DNA from 2 places in the Clostridium subterminale genome. Region 1 is predicted to be linked to the other one. Evidence: riboswitches for the same ligand, from Rfam matches in the RefSeq annotation. Region 1 holds a riboswitch; the other holds the start of a gene.
The links. Region 1 has a riboswitch for cyclic di-GMP ahead of ABDZ93_RS17240 (response regulator). Riboswitches for the same ligand answer to the same signal wherever they lie in the genome.
Positions count from the first base shown of each region.

Region 1 (10,250 bases):
TTTTCTGGTATGCAGTAGGTTTTACCTGGTTAATTCAAAATGGAGTATTTGGACCAGAGTTAGCGGCTAAAGCTGACATAAATCAATTAGGAGTTGCTTATTTAGGTTATTTAATATTTACAATATTTATGACTATAGGAGCTATGGAAACTCATAAGGTATTATTTACAATATTTGTGTTGATAGATTTCCTATTCTTAGGACTTACGCTAACGACTTTTGGAATAATGGAACATGGAACACATATACTAGCTGCTTATTCAGAGTTAGGAATAGCTTTAGTATCATTCTATGGTTCAGCAGCTGCAGTATTAAATACTCATTTTGGAAGAGTATTTTTACCTGTTGGAAAACCTTTTGGAATATTTAAGAAGTAATATTTAGGCGATGAATTTTTTCATCACCTTTTTATATATTATTGATATGTTAAGTGGAATTTAGTTGTTTATAAGGTTTTAAAGCCTCCTAGGATAGGTTATAGACTATTCTTAGGAGGCTTTTTTACTTATAAGTGTAAAAATTGCACTACATTTAAATTTTATTTAGTAATATTAATTTTTTTACCTTCTTTACGCCATTTACTAAATTCAGCTGTTGCTGTGAACAGTGCATCTGTGGATGAGTTAAGTGCAGTTTCGGCTGAATCTTGTATAACACCTACGATAAATCCTACACCAACTACCTGCATAGCAATGTCACCTGGAACTCCGAATAAGCTACATGCTAGAGGAACAAGTAATAGTGATCCACCAGCAACTCCGGAAGCACCACAAGCACTTACAGCAGAAAGTACACTAAGAATTATTGCTGTACCAACATCTACTTGGATACCAAGAGTATGAACAGCTGCAAGAGTCAAAACAGAAATTGTAATAGCTGCACCAGCCATGTTGATGGTAGCACCTAATGGAATTGATACTGAGTAAGTATCTTTATCTAAACCTAGTTCTTCACATAAACTCATATTTACAGGAATGTTAGCAGCTGAACTACGTGTAAAGAATGCTGTAATTCCACTTTCTTTTAAGCATTTAAATACAAGTGGGTATGGGTTTTGACGAATAGCTACGTACACCATAATTGGGTTTACAACAAGAGCTACAAAGACCATACAACCAAGCAGAAGTAAAAGTAATTTTCCATAGCTAAGTAGTGAAGCTATTCCACTTGTAACAATAGTATCAACTACTAGACCCATGATTCCTAAGGGTGCAAAGCTTATAACCCATACAACCATTTGAGATAATGCATCAGAAATATTAGAAATAATTAATTTTGTAGAATTAGCTGCATTTTTCAAAGCGAATCCTAGAATTACTGCCCAAGCTAATATACCGATGTAATTTGCATTAAAAAGTGCTTTTACTGGATTATCAACTAAGTTTAATAGTAATGCCTTAAGAACTTCCACCACACCACCAGGAGGCGTGATGTTTTCAACACCAGCTACAAGGGTTAGGCTTACTGGGAACATAAAGCTTGCAATAACAGCAACAAGTCCTGCTAAGAATGTTCCTAAAAGATAAAGAATGATAACAGTTTTCATATTGGTTTCATGACCACTTTTGTGTTGTGAAATGGCTCCCGTTACCAAAAATAATACTAGTATAGGTGCAATGGCTTTTAAAGCACCGACAAATAAAGAACCAAAAATTGATAATGGCTTTGCAACATCAGGAATGGTTACCGCCAATATAATACCAATGATTAGGCCTATAATTATTCTTTTTACTAAACTTAATTTATTCCATTTCTTCATTAGATTTTTCATAATATTTTTCCTCCTATTACGTAAGATAAAAACTAAGTAAGGTGAAGTGAATTTAAATTTGTTACTAGGAAATACTTTGGTAAAAATAAGTTTATCATGAATCTTCACTAATGTGAAGTGGAAAAGCATATGAATTTTCAATTAATTAATGGACACCTTTACATAAATGTCCTATAAAATAAATAATTTGAAAGTATAATTTATTTTGAAATTATCATTAAAATTAGTGTAAATCTAATCTAAAGGTGAATATGATTAAATTCAAAATTTTAATAAAATCACTTTGAATGCAGGAATTTACCTTTAGACAAGCATTATTAAAACATATAGTTACCTATATCAATACTATTTTAGGATAGTACTTCGTTAATTATTCACTCAAAATAAAACTTTAATCGAAAACGAAGATTTTACTAAAGTATGCAGGAAAAATAAATTCAAGCATTAAAGCTTGAGTTATTGGCTTTTTACTTGAATATGTGTATTATGTAAATAAAAGATGAAAAAGTAGAGTTATTGTAAAGAACTTAATAGAAAAAGGTAATTTCTAAAGAGTTCAAAGTATTATATAGTCAAGGTTACTATACATAAATATGGGGAGGTAAAAGTATGTCAAATGTTATATATAGAAAATTAGAATTAGGAGAATGTGAGCATATAAACAAAATGAATCCATCTCAATATATAGGAAAGGCATGGAGAGAGGTGGATGGAAACCGTAAATTAGTGGAAATCAATTATCATGATTGTGATTGGCCAAATGGGTATGAATACCATCTTAGAGAGTTGAAAAAAACTATTTTAAGTGGTGGAAGTGCCATTGGTGCTTTTGATACGAATAACAAATTATTGGGATTTTCAACAGTTAACCGTAAATTTTTTGGTGAAAAATTTAATTATGTTTTATTAGATCAACTTTTCATAACTTTAGAATGTAGAAATAAAGGAATAGGCAAAAGGTTATTCATACTTTCTGCAAATGTTGCAAGAGAGTGGAAAGCAGATAAAATTTATATTTGTGCAGGTTCTGCTGAAGAAACAATTGCTTTTTATTTTTCAATAGGATGTAAAGAAGCGGAGGAAATAAATCAAGAACTATATGAAAATGACACAAGAGATTATCAATTAGAGTTTTCATTATAAAAATGACACATGCATGAGCAAATAAAAGATTAGTCAACTAACCCAATTAAAGTATAACTTTGAAAATTAAGATAAATAACTATTGAAACAGTTTATATTAAATGATAATATTTAAATGTTATAATTTAAATTGGATTAAAATACAAGGGAAACTGTGAAATACATATTTAGTTTGGGCATCTTATATGTATGGAGTTAGTGATGCAACCGACCCTATATTCATAATTTTATGAATATAGGGTTTTAATTTTATATTTGATGAATTATTACATAACTAAACATAGGAGGTATATGTAAAAATGAATATTTTAATTATTGATGATTCTACTTTTTCTCAAAAAATAATAGGTAACTTAATTGTAAAATATTTAGATGGTGTAAACACTTATTTTGCAAAGGATGGAGAAGAAGGATTAGAAAAGTACAAAAGTATTAAACCTGATTATACATTTGTGGATTTATTAATGCCTAAATTAAATGGAGGAGAACTGATAAAACTAATAAATGAGTATGATTCTAATGCAAAAATAATTGTAGTTTCTGCAGATGTTCAAAAAAGTATAAAAGAAGAAATAGAATCATATGGGGTAATAGAATTTATAAACAAGCCCTTTACTGAAGAAAAAGCCAAATCTATATGTGAGATAATAAGGAATGTTCGAAATGAATAATAGAGTAGAAAGAGAAGATATATTAAAAGAGTTATTTAATATAAGTGTTGGTAAATCAGCGAGTATACTGTCTGAAATAATAAATAAAAAAATATTATTAAATGTACCAAATTTGAAAATTTTAAGTTTAAATGAAAAAACAATAGCAATAGATGATTATCTTCCACAAGTAATGCAAGGAACTATAATGGTATCCTCTATAGCATTTGAAGATGAACTGAGAGGAAAGGCAAGTTTAATATTTCCAGCAGATAAAATGAGAACATTTATAGACCTGTGTTTAAATGAAAATGATGAAAATCAACTAAGTAATATGAATTTTACTGATATAGATTTTGATATTATAAAGGAAATTGGTAATATAATATTAAATTCAATAATTGGAGAAATAGGAAATTATCTAAAATTAAGATTAAATTATACTTTACCAGAAGTTAACGTATTTAATAAAGTAGATTTTGAAAAAAATATAAAGAGCAAAGAGTATGAGCATATTTTGATGCTATATATAACCTTTAAAATAGACAATTCAGAAATAGCAGGTGCTATAATAATTAATCTTACTTTAAGTTCATTAAGTCAATTATTAAATAAAGTAGGAATGATAGAAGATGATTTCTGTGGATAGAATTTTATATAATATATTAGATAGTATAGATGAAGGAATAATAATATTAGACGAAGATTTAAAAGTTTTATTTTGGAATAGCTATATGGAATGTTTAACTCATATTAGTGAGGATAAGGTAATAAATAGCTGTATATATGATATTATTCCAAGTCTGAATAAAGGTTATTTTAAAGATACAATGAAGTGCATAGTCAATGATGGAAGAAAAATATTTTTTTCAGCAGCAATGCATAAAGATTTGCTAAGTAATAATAAAAATTTAAATTTAAAGATAAGTAGAATAGAGAAAGATAATTTGAATTTTATACTTATTGAATTTATTGATGTGACTAATCAATTTTTACGTATCGATCAACTAAAAAAATATGTGAATGAATTATATATTTTAAATAAAGAATTAAAGGAAAAGGAAAAAACTATTAATAAATTAGCTTATTATGATGGACTAACAGGTGTAGCAAATAGAACATTATTTTATAAAATGGCAGATGAATTTTATAATAATGCTAAAAGAAATAATAGTCTTTTAGGGCTTATGTTTATAGATGTTGATAAATTCAAATATATAAATGATACATATGGACATAAAAAAGGTGACGAGGTTCTCATTCATGTAGCTAAAATATTAAAAGAATCTACTAGAAATGGGGATATAATTGCTAGATTTGGTGGAGATGAATTTTTAATATTGCTACATTCTATAAAGAGTTACCATGATTGCGAAGCTGTAGCCTCCAGAATTAATAATAGTACTGAAATTTTATATTGTAAAGAAGAGCAAATAAAAATATCTTTAAGCATAGGTATTAGTATATTACCCGATGAGGCTAATGATATTGATGAACTAATATTAGAAGCAGATAGAGCAATGTATAAAGCTAAAAAACTAGGTGGGGATGGATACTATTTCTTTTAATAATAGTAAAAACAAGGGTACTGTGTAGAGATTACAAGTATCCTTGTTTTATGTAACTTAGCTTAGAGTTTATTTTTTTTGCATAAATGCAGGAATGCTTTCTACAAAAAAATTAACAAAGGTGTCCTTAAACTTTTCATCTTCCTGCTTTAATACCCCAAGGGAATATTGCATTGCAATACCATCTAGTGCTGCTATTAAAATAGTAGCAAGACTTTTTTTATAGTCTTCATTTTCAATACCAAATGCGTAAAAGTACATATCTGCTACTTTGTTGATTATTTCATTATAATCTTGTTTAAGGCTTTCACTAAGAGATCCACCTTTTGATAACACATAACCTATTAATAGAACTAAAAGGCGTTGCTCATTAACTTTTGACATACGTTCTCTAACTTTATTACTAATTTCATTTAACATATTTTCAGTGCTTTTAAGATTACTACTTTCATCTTTTTCAGAGAGCTTTTGAGCAAAGTACGTAGCTTCCTTTACTGCATGGTAGAATAGCTCGTCCTTATTCTTAAAATGATGGTATATGGCACCAGTAGTAAGACCAGCAGCTGAGGCTATTTCACGCAAACTTGTTTCTTCAAAGCCATTTTCTATAAATACACTAATTGCGGCATCTAAAATACGTTGTTTTTTTTGATTTTGTTGATTAGCGTCCATATTATTCACCCCATTTATAAATAGTATATCATAATTTTACAATATAGGTTTTCCTTTATCACAGTACTATTGTTTAAAGAATATAGCATTTAATATTTTCGCAATATATTTATTATTTTGAATGTTAATTCATTGACAAAGGAAAATATGTATTATATCATAAACATAACAACTGTTATGTTATATTGTGGGATAGCTGGTAATTATATATTAGAGGCTACTTCAATAAAATAACCTAAATTAAGTATGAAATGGGGGAGAGGTTATATGGAGGCATATAAAGTTTTAGAAATCAAGCAAAATGTTTTTGACAACAATGACCGTCAGGCAGAACTACTTAGAGAGGATTTAAAAAAAGATGGGGTCTTTTTATTAAATCTCATGTCATCACCTGGTTCTGGGAAAACGACGACCGTTTTAAGAACAATTGAGGCTTTGAAAAATGAAATGAATATTGGTATTTTAGAAGCTGATATTGATTCAGATGTTGATGCACATAAGGTTTCACAGACTGGTGCTAAAGTAATTCAGTTGCACACAGGAGGAATGTGTCATCTTGATGCTGATATGACTAGACAAGGTTTAGAGGGGCTTGGAACTGAAAATGTTGATTTTGTAATATTAGAGAATGTCGGTAATTTGGTGTGTCCAGCGGAATTTGACACTGGTGCATCTAAAAATGCTATGATTCTAAGCATACCTGAGGGGGATGATAAACCTTTAAAATATCCTTTAATGTTTTCTATAGTTGATGTTTTATTAGTTAATAAAATGGATGCAGCAGACTATTTTGAATTTGATTTAGAGGCAGTAAAAGAGAGAGTAAAAAAACTGAATCCCAATATTAAAGTTATTCCAATCTCAGCTAAAAATGGAGATGGAATTGGTGAATGGGTTGACTGGATACGTACACAAGTAAATAGTTGGAAGGATAAATAATTTTTTTAATATTCATAATATTAAAAATGTAAAACGATTTTTGTGTGATTTTGACCATAGATAATAATCAGCTCATTTCAGTTACTTTTGTTTTAATAACTTAATAAACCTAAAAGTGCTGACTATTTTCATATACTTATTACTAATAAAGAAACTTGCCATACTTATAATATATTGTAACATTAGTGTTTATATTTTGGGTTATGGCTCACATATAATTATTATTGGGAGGGATAATATATGGTCAAGGAAAAGGTACTTGATCTTGCAAATCACATCAGCAATAAGAAACGTGGCTCGAAAAATGAAATAAAAACTACAGATCCGGAGTATATGATTCTTGAACCTGTTGTTACAGAGGAAATGGCCGAAGTAGTACTTTGTATGGAAATACGTAAAAAAGTTACAGCTAAAGATGTTGCTCCTTTATGTGGCAAATCTGTAGAAAGAACAACAGAACTTTTGTTAGAATTAGCAGATGCAGGTGTTTGTTTTGTAAATGAAATTGATGGAGTAGATACATTTTGGTATGAGACATGGGTTCCCGGCATCATGGAAATGATGGTTAACAATAAAAAGAATGTTGAAAAGTATCCTCAAATTCCCAGAGCTTTTGAAGCTTATGGAAGAGTAAGAGGACCTAAGACAGCGGGTAGTTTTCCTGTAGGGGTAGGTCTTATGCGTGTTATTCCTATAGAACATGCTATTGAAGGTGAAACAAGAAGAGCATCCTATGAGGAAGTTTCTAAATATCTTAATGACAATGATATTTTCTCAGTTGCTGATTGTTCATGTCGTACAGCAAGAGAAGCTATGGGAGAAGGTTGCGGTCACCTGAAGGAAGATATTTGTATTCAGATGGGGCATGCTGCAGAATATTATATACGTACAAAGAGAGGTCGACAGATTACTCGAGAAGAAGCCTTTGAAATTATTAAGAGAGCAGAGGAAAATGGTTTAATGCATCAGATACCTAATTTGGATGGTTCAGGTAAAACTCATGCTATTTGTAATTGCTGTGGATGTTCATGTCTATCTTTAAGAACTGCTAGTATGTTCATTAATGCTGATATGGTACGCTCAAACTATGTTTCTAAAGTGGACAAAGATAAATGCGTTGCTTGTGGAGAATGTGTTCAAAATTGTCCTGTTAATGCACTACAATTAGGTCAAAAATTATGTTCCAAAACACCAGTTACTACTGAGATAAAAAGAACAGAAACCCCTAGGGATACAGATTGGGGTCCTGATAAATGGAATCCTGATTATCGAATAAATAGGAAAGATGTAGTTGATACGGGTACAAGTCCTTGTAAAACCAATTGCCCAGCTCATATTGCTGTTCAAGGCTATGTTAAACTTGCATCTCAGGGAAGGTATAGGGAAGCTCTTGAGCTTATCAAACAAGAAAATCCATTTCCAGCAGTATGCGGACGTATTTGTCCAAGAAAATGTGAAACAGATTGTACTAGAGGGGATATTGATGATCCAGTTGCTATTGATGAAATCAAAAAATTTATTGCAGACCAAGATTTAAATATTGATCACCGATATGTGCCTAAGCGTAGACACGAGTATGGTAAAAAAATTGCAGTAGTAGGAGCTGGTCCTTCAGGCCTTAGCTGTGCATACTACTTAGCTATTGATGGTTATAATGTAACTGTGTTTGAGAAAGAAGAGGTTCTTGGTGGAATGTTGACCCTGGGAATACCTGCTTTCAGACTTGAAAAAGAAGTTATAAATGCAGAAATCAATATATTGAAAGAATTAGGTGTTGAATTTAAGACAGGCGTTGAGGTTGGAAAAGATGTAGGTCTTAATGAGTTAAGAAATCAAGGATTTAAAGCTTTTTATATTGCAATAGGTGCTTGCACTGGAAGAAAGCTTGGTATAGAAGGTGAAAATTCGGAAAATGTTATTACAGGGATCGACTTCATGAGAGATGTAAACTTAGGTAAGGAACTAAAACTTGAAGGTAATGTAATCGTAATCGGTGGAGGTAACGTTGCTATTGATGTTGCAAGAACAGCTACTAGAATTGGGGATATACAAGTTAAAATGTACTGTCTAGAAAGTCGTGAACAAATGCCTGCCCTTCCAGAAGAAATTGAAGAAGCATTATCAGAGGATATTGAAATCAATAATTCTTGGGGGCCAAAGAGAGTTATTGTTGAAAATGGTCGTGCTACTGGGGTAGAATTCAAAAAATGTGTTTCTGTATTTGATGAAAATGGAAGATTTAATCCATCTTATGATGAAAATAATACTGTAATAGTTAAAGCTGATACTATATTGCTTTCAATAGGGCAAGGAATGGATTGGGGTGAACTTTTAGCAGATAGCAAAATTGAACTTAATAGAAATAATACCATTAAGGCAGATTCAGTTACATTACAGACAGGTGAGCCTGATGTTTTTGCTGGTGGTGATGCATTAACAGGACCAAAGTTTGCCATCGATGCTATTGCCTTAGGTAAAGAAGGTGCAATTTCAATTCATCGTTATGTTCAGCCAGGACAAAGTTTGATTATTGGTCGTGACAGAAAAGAATATCATGCTTTAAATAAAGATAACCTAGAACTTCAAGGATATGACTGTACTCCTAGACAAAGCATAGGTCATGTGGATGGAAGCAAATCAAGAAAAACCTTCAAAGATTTACGTGGAACCTTTACTGAAGATCAGATTAAAAAGGAAACAGAACGTTGTCTTAGCTGTGGTGCAACGGTTGTAGATGAATTCCTTTGTGTAGGATGTGGTCAATGTACAACTAAATGTAAGTTTGATGCTATTTCCCTTGTAAGAAAATATGATGGTGAGGGTGTAGCCTATGAGGATCTAAAACCAGTAGTTATAAAACAAGTTCTTAAGCGTAAGGTAAAAATTACAACTAAAAAGGTAAAAAAACTCTTTAAATAATTTATTTGGGTAATAGAAAAGTTAATAAAGTAATTTTTAATTTTAAAAGGGGTAGAGGGTGAATAAAATGTTTGAATTTAATTACGTTGAAGGAGCAACATTTTTTACTGCATGGGGAATGTGGTTTGTTGTTTTTGCAGGCTTGTTTCTATTTAATGAATTTTCTAGAAGACAGAAATGGGCAGGATTTTTTAGCTTTGTTATTTTGCCAATTATTTTAACAATTATTTGGATGACTGTTTTAAAAGATGTTACCTATACTGACTGGTTCCATTTAGCTAAAGTTTATTCTGCAACAGCAGGATGTATTGGTTTTTGGTGCATTCGTCATATTGAGAAAAAAGATAAAATCACTGGTGAGGTTGTTTGGAGACTAGCTGATAATAAAATTGCCTTATGTTTTCCACCACTAATTCTTGCTATTAATATTCTAGAGGCAGTTGTAAGGGATATTGAGGTAGGATCCACCTATTGGATGATGAATTCCGGTGCTATTGAAGGGGAAGTAATAGGTGTAATGGGCGGTCCATGGAACTATATGAATGCAGTTGCAGGTATACTAAATATTATTGCCATAACTGGTTGGTT
Region 1 covers NZ_BAAACI010000008.1:149,448-159,697, reverse strand. The annotation lists gene ABDZ93_RS17255 (acetate uptake transporter) at 1-377, shown strand, start outside; gene sstT (serine/threonine transporter SstT) at 539-1,771, opposite strand; gene ABDZ93_RS17245 (GNAT family N-acetyltransferase) at 2,381-2,914, shown strand; cyclic di-GMP riboswitch class II at 3,053-3,135, shown strand; gene ABDZ93_RS17240 (response regulator) at 3,214-3,585, shown strand; gene ABDZ93_RS17235 (chemotaxis protein CheC) at 3,578-4,213, shown strand; gene ABDZ93_RS17230 (diguanylate cyclase domain-containing protein) at 4,206-5,132, shown strand; gene ABDZ93_RS17225 (TetR/AcrR family transcriptional regulator) at 5,202-5,804, opposite strand; gene hypB (hydrogenase nickel incorporation protein HypB) at 6,072-6,743, shown strand; gene ABDZ93_RS17215 (FAD-dependent oxidoreductase) at 6,984-9,662, shown strand; gene ABDZ93_RS17210 (DUF5692 family protein) at 9,730-10,250, shown strand, end outside.

Region 2 (10,250 bases), on a different contig from region 1:
TTTATTCCATCCATGGAGTATTCCACAGGGTCTTCTACAGTGACTATGTTTTTATTAGTATCATTAAGTTCTCCTAAAATAGTATATAAGGTGGTAGATTTTCCGCTTCCTGTAGGTCCTGTTACTAAAATTATTCCATGGGGAGCAGATATAATATTTTCAAGTTTTTTTATATCCTCACTACTCATTCCCAAATTATCTTTTCCAATTTTATAGTTACTTCTATCTAGTATTCTTATCACAACCTTTTCTCCGGTAATAAGAGGTATTATAGACACACGCATGTCTATATTTTTATTGTTGATTACAGTAACTATTCTTCCATCCTGAGGAATCCTTCTCTCAGCTATGTTAAGATCTGCTAAAATTTTTATTCTAGTAACTATTCCTGGAAGTACATCAATATTTAAGGACGATATCTCCTCTAACTGACCATCGTTTCTATATCTAACTCTTATATATTTTTCATAGGGCTCTATATGAATATCTGAAGCTCTTTGCTCCACTGCATTTTTAAGTAGAGAGTCTACTAGTTTTACTGTGGGAGCATTTTTAACTTCATCAATCTTTTCTAAATCTTCCGTCTTATTTTGAAATACTATCCTAGACCTAGTTATCTCCTCTACAGCACTTTCCACATTTCTATCTGAATAATATTTTTCTGTAGCCTTATGTATATCATCCTTTGTGGATATATAAGGCTCTACTCTTAGTCCTGTGGTTATAGCTACATCATCCATTGCAAATATATTTAAAGGATCTGACACAGCTACCTTTATTACTCCATCAGCAGTATAAAAAGGGAATAGTTCATATTTTCTACATAAGCCTTCATTAACTAATTTAACTGCCTTAGAGTCTACATCTATATTACTCAAAGTTACCCTTTCAATACCTAGCTGTTCTTGAAGTACCTCTATAATAATATCCTCTGTTACAATACCTTCTTCAATTAGTAATTCTCCTAATTTCTTTCTCTTTACCTTTTGAATTTCTAAGGCTTCTGATAATTGTGACCTGGTAATCTTATTTGCTCTTACTAGCAAGTCACCTAGTCTAACAGTATTCCTTGCCATTTATCCCACCTCACCTTTACAATTAATTTACGTGATTTTATCTAAAAGTTTTATATTTCTTTTAATTTCTTAAAACTTCTCATACTAAATAAAATTTAATATGTATTGTTCTCCTATGATTAAAACTATATATGCTCCCATTGCTAAGCTTGGTCCTAAAGGAATATACTCATCCTTCAATTTCTTTTTTAGTGCAATTAGAGTAACTGCAATTGATCCCCCTATAATAAAGGATATGAGTAAAAAATATATCTCTAATTTCCATCCTAGGAACAATCCACATAATACTGCTATCTCAATATCTCCAGCACCCATGCCACCAGTTAAAACATATATTAAACCAATAACACCAAGACCTATTAATCCACCAATAATATAAGTAGTTATACTGTGAGAATATCCTACAGCTTCTATAATGATAAAGATTATCCCCACTGCCATTCCACTATAAACTACGCTAGAATATACATCTGTAGTATCATAATCTATAAGGGCTATCACTATTAAAAATAAAGTTAAAAGAGAGTACTTAAAAAAGTTTAACCCTATACCATATCTTAGATATATTCCTACTAATAAAATGCCTGTAAGTCCTTCTACTAATGGATACCTCATAGAAATCTTAGAATCACAGTATCTACATTTACCCTTAAGCCATAGATAACTTCCTATTGGTATTAAATCCTTCCATTTCAATCTAGTATCACAATTTCCACAATGAGAGGGTGGACTAATTAATGACTGATTATTAGGTATTCTATAAATACATACATTTAAAAAACTTCCTATTACTATTCCATATAAAAATACTATAAAACCCATTATTTATTATCCTTTTACATTTATTTCTATTTTAAAACTATTGTACCACATTTTTACATATATGCATATAAATGAACACAAAAAAACCGACTAAATTAATAATTTAGCCGGTTGTACCATTAACTCAACAACTTTCAAGGTACCCAAATAAAAAAGTTGCATCATTGTATCTAAAATCATTTTATTGCTTTATAAATTTTTGATGTAAAAATATAAATTTATAAATATTTAAACATATTATACTATATTTTGTATTATACTTCTAGTTTTTTTCCTTGTTATGTATTATTTTATAACATCTAACACTAAAATTTATCGTAATTAAGTTTTTTTGTATATAAAAAGACTTTCATGAAAACCTCATGAAAGTCTTAATTTTATTTTTTATTATTTATTTTAGTACATTCCGTCCATTCCCATTCCTGGGCCACCTGGCATTGGAGCTGGGTTCTTATCTGGAATATCAACAACAGCAGCTTCTGTTGTTAAGAATGTTGCAGCTACAGATGCAGCATTTTGAAGTGCGCTTCTTGTAACTTTAGTTGGGTCAACTATTCCAGCTTTAATCATATCTACATATTCAGCACTTAATGCATCATATCCTATTTCTGTAGCTGAATTTCTAACTCTTTCAACTACTACTGAAGCTTCTGCACCAGCATTTGTAGCTATTTGTCTTAATGGCTCTTCAAGAGCTCTTCTTACAATATTGATACCTACTTGGATTTCTGAAACATCTGAAGTTAGTTTAGCAACTGCCTCTATTGCATTGATATAAACAGTTCCACCACCTGCAACGATACCTTCTTCAACTGCAGCTTTTGTAGCAGCAAGAGCATCTTCTATTCTTAATTTTTTCTCTTTTAATTCTGTTTCAGTAGCAGCACCAACTTTGATTACTGCAACTCCACCAGCAAGTTTTGCAAGTCTTTCATTTAATTTTTCCTTATCAAATTCAGAAGTCGTATCTTCCATTTGTTTCTTAATTTGATTTACTCTAGATGCTATATCTTCACTCTTACCTTTTCCATTTACGATAACAGTATTTTCTTTAGTAATTTTAACACTATCAGCTTTTCCTAACATATCGATAGTTGCATCTTTAATGTCGTATCCTAATTCTTCTGAAATTACTGTACCTCCTGTTAATATAGCTATATCTTCAAGCATTTCTTTTCTTCTATCTCCAAAGCCAGGAGCTTTAACAGCAACACATGTAAATGTTCCTCTTAATTTATTAACTACTAAAGTAGCTATTGCTTCACCTTCAACATCTTCAGCGATTATTAAAAGTTTTTTACCTTGTTGTACTATTTGCTCAAGAATTGGAAGTAATTCTTGGATATTAGATATTTTCTTATCAGTTATTAAAATGTATGGATTATCAAGTACAGCTTCCATCTTATCTGTGTCAGTTACCATATATGCACTTAAATATCCTCTATCAAATTGCATACCTTCAACAACATCAAGTTCTGTTCCCATTGTTTTAGACTCTTCTACAGCGATAACACCTTCGTTACCTACTTTATCCATCGCTGTAGCTATTAGAGCTCCAACTTCTTCGTCTGCTGCTGATATTGCTGCAACTCTTGCTATGTCTTCTTTTCCATCTACTTGTCTAGAGTATTTCTTTATTTCTTCAACTGCTGTATCTACAGCCATTCTTATACCATTTCTTAATAACATTGGATTTGAACCAGCTGTTACGTTCTTAAGTCCTTCTCTTATGATAGCTTGAGCAAGTACTGTAGCAGTTGTAGTTCCGTCTCCAGCTACATCATTTGTTTTGTTTGCAACTTCTTTTACAAGTTGTGCACCCATATTTTCATATGCATCTTCAAGTTCTATTTCTCTAGCTATTGTAACACCATCATTTGTTATAAGTGGTGAACCAAATTTTTTATCTAATATAACATTTCTTCCTTTTGGTCCTAAAGTTACCTTAACTGTATCTGCAAGTACATCTACACCTCTTTGCATAGCTCTTCTTGATTCTTCTCCGAATAAAATACTTTTAGCCATATTCATTTACCTCCTATTATATGTGAATTTTCCAGCTTAACATTTAAATTGTTTTCTTTAAACTTATAAGATATATTACTTAGGCATCTGAAAATAAATAACAAATCAAAGATGGGAAGTATATTTTGAGTTAGACAAGGAGACAGGTTCCACAGATAGTAGCACTATCTAAGGGTTCTGTTGACGCAGTATAACACAAAATAAACGAGCATTCTGACTTATTTATTTTTTTAAGATGACTTATTCTAAGATTGCTAATATATCTTCTTGTTTTAATATTATATATTCTTGTCCTTCGAATTTAACTTCTGTGCCTGCAAATTTAGAGAATAATATTTTATCTCCTACTTTGACTTCCATCTTAATTTCTCTTCCATGAGAGTAAGTTCCTGGCCCTACTGCAACGACTTCTGCCTCTTGTGGTTTTTCTTTTGCAGTACCTGCTAGAACTATTCCCCCTTTAGTTATTTCCTCAGATTCTAATCTCTTGATTACAACTCTGTCGCCTAATGGTCTGATATTCATAAAAAACCCTCCTATTGTTTATTATTTATATAATTTTTTTATTTATCACTACTTATTAGCACTCACAATCATTGAGTGCTAACTACAATATAATAATATATAATTATTATTTTATAAGCAAATCTTTAATTCTAATAGAACCTCGTAAAATAAGCAAATATTTGAAAATATCTCACTCATGGTAATATTTTCTCTTATTTTCTCTTATTTTTGCCTTTATGCTTTAAAGCTCTATGAAAAAAGTCTATAATCTTATGTCCTCTTAATATTCCTACTAAAAATAAGACTCCTGATATTATACCTATAATTATCATAGATACATAATCTCCACTATGTATACCGTGACCGAACATGGCAGATGTGATAATCCATGGTAATCTACCTGCAGAAGAATATAATATGAAGTCACTTAAGGTTACATTTGATATACCAGCTACATAAACTAGTATATCTTTAGGTATTCCAGGTATAAAGTATATTACAAAGATAACTATATTATTACTTCCAGCATCTAATATCCTCTTCATCTTAGTTAAATTATTTTTTTCAATAAGTTTATTTATATATCTTTTTCCGCATAATTTAGCTATAAAATATGCAACTACACTTCCAAGAATTATTCCTACAGCAGAGGCAATTCCACCTACTACTGGTCCAAATATGTATCCACCTGCTACTTGAACAACTTCTCCTGGTATAAAGAATATTATTACTTGTATCATTTGGAGTACTACAAATGCAATTATACTATAACTTCCAAAGGATAGTATTAATTTTTTTAATTCTTCCGGATCTCTAAAAACAGTGAATTTCTTAGAAAATTCCCAATATGCTATTATTAATACTACTACAACTATAGTCCATATTAATCCATTTATTACATACTTTTTTATCTTATTTTTATTCTCCATTCCTTTCCCACCTTGTATACCCTTAGTTTATAAGCTGTTTTCAGGCATCTGAAAATAAATAACAAGTCAAAAATGGTAAGTATATTTTGAGTTAGACAAGGAAACAGGTTCCGCAGATAGTAGCACTATCTAAGGGTTCTGTTGACGCAGTATAACACAAAATTAACAGATTTCTTAGTTTCTTCGAAGCTTAGAAATCGTTATCCAGGGACGTAGCAGCTCTTTACTCCCACTTTGAAGAAGATGGGAGTATTAGAGCTGGTAGTCATCAGATAAACGAGCATTCTGACTTATTTATTTTTTGAAGATGCCTTAATATATTTTTCATGAATAAGTTTATATATCTTTTAAATCTTCATATATAAATATTAGTCTATCTTTATATTATTTTCTCTTGCATAGTAAAATAAATATTGCTGTGCAAATCCAGATAAGCTACCAAACTTTTCTCTTGCAAACTGTCTTATCTTAGGTAACGATACATCTGGTGCCACATAAAAGAATTGCATTGCTCTTTTTACCCACACATCCACTGGGAATGCTGAATATTTCCCCATAGAAAATAGCATTATGCAATCTGCTACCTTAGGACCTACTCCATTAAAGTTTTTAAGGCCTTCATGGCATCCATCATCATCGCTTAGCTTTATTTCATTTAAGTCATAGGTGCCACTACTCAAATCTTCTAGTGCCTTAAATATATACTTAGCTCTAAATCCAACACTTAAAGCTTCTATATCTTCCACTGTTGCTATACTAAATTCCTTTAAAGTTGGAAAAGCATAATATGTATTTCCCTTATATTCTATAGATTTGCCATATGTTCTACTTATATTCTCTATAGCTCTTTTAATCATAGGAATTCTATTATTTGCAGATATAATAAAAGATATTAGGATTTCAAAGGGGTCTTGCTGTAATATTCTTATTCCTACACCAAATTCTACTGCTTTTTTTAAAAGTTCATCCTTTTCAAACTCCTCTTTTATAGCTGAATAGTCTCTTTTTAGATCAAAGTAACTTAGCCATATGTCATTAAAATCTTTTAAATCTGTATTGTATATAACTACATCATTATCCCTTTTTTCAACTTCAATAACTCTTCCGAAGGCCACACCTATATAATTATTATTCTCTTGTCTGTTCCATCTAAAACATTGTCCACAATCAAAAATATGGGGAAGTTCAAAATTCTTTACATCCTTTAATATAACTTTCCCATTTTCTTCAACAACTTCTTTAAAGTCCATTCATATCACCTTCCTCTCAATAACACTTATCTGATGTCTAGTTTAAAATAGTGCTAAGAATATTCTCAGCACTAAGTTTTAAAATTATTCTCAATTACTGTTTATTTCTTTCTCTTACTACTATATTATCTAATATAACTGCACCTTTTTCCACTATATTAAGACATCTTATCTCATCATTCCTATATAGCTCCTTTAAAGCATCACAATTCACTGCATTACACTCTTTATTGAACTTTTCTATGAATTCTTGTGTAAGAGTTTTTACATAGTCACTTTCATGAGCTCTTTCCTTTGTAAATAAAATACCAAGAACAGATATGGCTCCTGTGATAACTCCGCAAGTAGATTCTATACCCATTCCTCCACCAAAGGCAGCCATGGTCTTAAAAGTTTCTTTACTCAAATTTAAACCATATTCTTCGTTGGCAGCATATATCATAGTCTCTGCACAGTTTAAATCATATTCTTCTCCATAATATTTTTTTACTACATCTAATAACATATTTATACACCCTACTTTCGTATTAATTAGTTCTAAATATCTAAATTAATCTATTATAGTTTTAGTCATAAATCTATGACTCCAAAAATTTCTTTAATTTTATTAGAAATCTACTAGTTTTCAGTTTCATTATACTATATTTATCATATAAAAAAGCCATATTTTAAAGAATTTCACATAACTTTAAAATATGGCTTGATTTTATTAATTCTGCTTTTAAACTTAGGCATCTGAAAATAAATAATAAGTCAAAGATGGAAAGTATATTTTGAGTTAGACAAGGAAACAAGTTCCGCAGATAGTAGCACTATCTAAGGGTTCTGTTGACGCAGTATAACACAAAATAGACGAGCATTCTGACTTATTTATTTTTTGAAGATGCCTTATTTACTTAATTGCTCATCAATAGCTTTAGCAGCTTTTTTACCAGCTTCCATAGCAAGTATAACTGTAGCTGCACCTGTTACAGCATCTCCACCAGCATATACTTTATCTTTAGAAGTAAGTCCTGTATCTTCCTCTGCAACTATGCATTTATATTTATTAGTTTCTAATCCTTTAGTTGTAGCTGGAATTAATGGGTTTGGTGAAGTTCCTAGTGACATGATAACAGTATCACAGTCTAATGTAAACTCAGAACCTTCTATTACTTGTGGTCTTCTTCTTCCAGATGCATCTGGCTCTCCAAGTTCCATTCTTACACATTTCATTCCTTTAACCCAACCATTTTCATCCCCAAGGATTTCTGTAGGATTAACTAATAAATCAAGGATAACCCCTTCTTCTTTAGCATGATGTACTTCTTCTACTCTAGCTGGAAGCTCTGCTTCACTTCTTCTATAAACTATATGTGTTTCTGAACCAAGTCTTAAAGCTGTTCTAGCAGCATCCATAGCAACGTTACCACCACCAACTACTGCAACACATTTACCTGATTTTATAGGAGTAGCATATTCATCTTTAAATGCTTTCATTAAGTTATTTCTAGTTAAGAATTCATTTGCTGAGAATACTCCATTTAAGTTTTCTCCTGGAATTCCCATAAACTTAGGAAGTCCTGCTCCTGATCCTATAAATACAGCTTCAAAATTCTCATTATTCATTAATTCATCTATTGTAACTGTTCTACCAACAACTACATTTGTTTCTATTTTAACTCCTAATTTTCTTAGGTTATTTACTTCATGCTTAACAACGGTATCCTTTGGTAATCTAAATTCAGGAATTCCATAAAGTAAAACTCCACCTGGCTCATGTAAAGCTTCAAATACAGTTACATCGTAACCCATTTTAGCAAGCTCCCCAGCGCAAGTTATTCCTGATGGGCCTGAACCAATTACAGCAACTTTTTTATTTTTCTTTTCAATCTCTTTAGTCAAATCTACATTGTTATTTCTTGACCAGTCTGCTACAAATCTTTCTAATTTTCCTATAGCAACTGCTTCACCTTTTATTCCAAGAACACATTTGCTTTCACATTGTAATTCTTGAGGACAAACTCTTCCACATACTGCTGGAAGTGCTGTATATTTATCTAAAGCCTTTGCAGCTTGTGCAAATTCTTTTTCTTTTACATGATGAATAAACTCTGGTATATCTATTGCAACTGGACATTTAGATACACAAGGTTTATTTTTACAATTTAAACATCTTGAAGCTTCTTGAACTGCTTCTTCTTCAGTGTAACCAAGACAAACTTCTTCAAAGTTAGTTGCTCTTACCTTTGGATCTTGTTCTTGTATTGGAGTTCTTTTCATTCTATCCATTAGTTATTTCCTCCTACTTTGCATCCTTTTTGTATAGAATCCTTTTGTACTTCTTCAGTCTTATACATAGTTGTTCTTTTTAATGCTTCATCGAAGTTTACTTTATGTCCATCAAACTCAGGTCCATCAACACAAGCAAATTTAGTTTCTCCATCAACAGTTATTCTACAAGCACCACACATACCTGTTCCATCAACCATAATTGGGTTCATACTAACTATTGTTTTTATACCTAATTCTTCTGTTAATTTACATACGAATTTCATCATTATCATTGGTCCTATAGCAATTACTGTATCGTATTTTTTACCTTCTTCAACCAAAGATTTTAATCTATTAGTAACCATTCCTTTAAATCCATAGCTACCATCATCTGTTGCTACATATACATTGTCTGCAACATTTTTCATATCTTCTTCTAATATAACCATCTCTTTGTTTTTAAATCCCATGATTACGTCAGCTTTAATTCCATTTTCATGTAACCATTTTACTTGAGGATATACTGGTGCAGCTCCAACTCCACCTGATATAAACATTATTTTTTCATTTTTTAGCTTATCTTTGTCTTCTTCTAAAAGTTCAGAAGGCATTCCTAAAGGTCCAACAAAATCAAAGAAAGAATCTCCTTCTTCGTATTGCTCCATAGCCTTTGTAGTACATCCAATAGTTTGAACAACTATTGATACTGTTCCATTTTCTACATCTGTGTCACATACTGTTAAAGGTACTCTCTCACCCTTTTCATCCATTCTTATTATAATGAACTGACCTGGACGAGCTGATTTAGCAACTCTTGGTGCTAAAATCTTCATCATAAATATTGAAGGTGCTAAAATCTTCTTTTCAACAATTTTATACATAGTATTTTCCTCCGTATTTTAAACATATTTTGTTTTTATATGAATTTAATATTTTTACCATTTTAATTCATATCCGCTGTCAAATATAATATTATACTATTTTCATTTAAATTTATATATATATTAACATTAGATATTTATTTAACACAGTGGCTAACAAACGCAAAAATAAACAGCGCAATAATGATAGTATTTTTACCACATTACACTTGTCCAATAAACTAACTTAAATCTCCATATATCCTTAAATAATACGACTTAAATCCTTTACATGAATATATATCGTATCTGTTACACTTATATTTTATAATTTTATTTAATTATAGTCAACCATATAGTAAATTAAATATTATAAATTTTCAAGCAAATAAATCCATTTTTTATAAATAGCCTCTTGAATTCTAGCTATCCTACCAGATTTCGACTCATTAATTTTAAACTATACTCTTTCTATCTATAAAAACCTATAATAATTTATAAAATAAATTGTTATTATTTTGTCTATCT
Region 2 covers NZ_BAAACI010000007.1:557,993-568,242, forward strand. The annotation lists gene ABDZ93_RS16165 (GspE/PulE family protein) at 1-1,076, opposite strand, end outside; gene ABDZ93_RS16170 (prepilin peptidase) at 1,161-1,898, opposite strand; cyclic di-GMP riboswitch class II at 1,995-2,079, opposite strand; gene groL (chaperonin GroEL) at 2,295-3,923, opposite strand; gene groES (co-chaperone GroES) at 4,164-4,448, opposite strand; gene ABDZ93_RS16185 (TVP38/TMEM64 family protein) at 4,643-5,359, opposite strand; gene ABDZ93_RS16190 (DNA-3-methyladenine glycosylase family protein) at 5,728-6,609, opposite strand; gene ABDZ93_RS16195 (C-GCAxxG-C-C family (seleno)protein) at 6,704-7,114, opposite strand; gene gltA (NADPH-dependent glutamate synthase) at 7,498-8,880, opposite strand; gene ABDZ93_RS16205 (sulfide/dihydroorotate dehydrogenase-like FAD/NAD-binding protein) at 8,880-9,743, opposite strand.
Region 2: linked by a shared signal. The riboswitch ahead of ABDZ93_RS16170 (prepilin peptidase) and the one ahead of ABDZ93_RS17240 (response regulator) in region 1 are both predicted to bind cyclic di-GMP.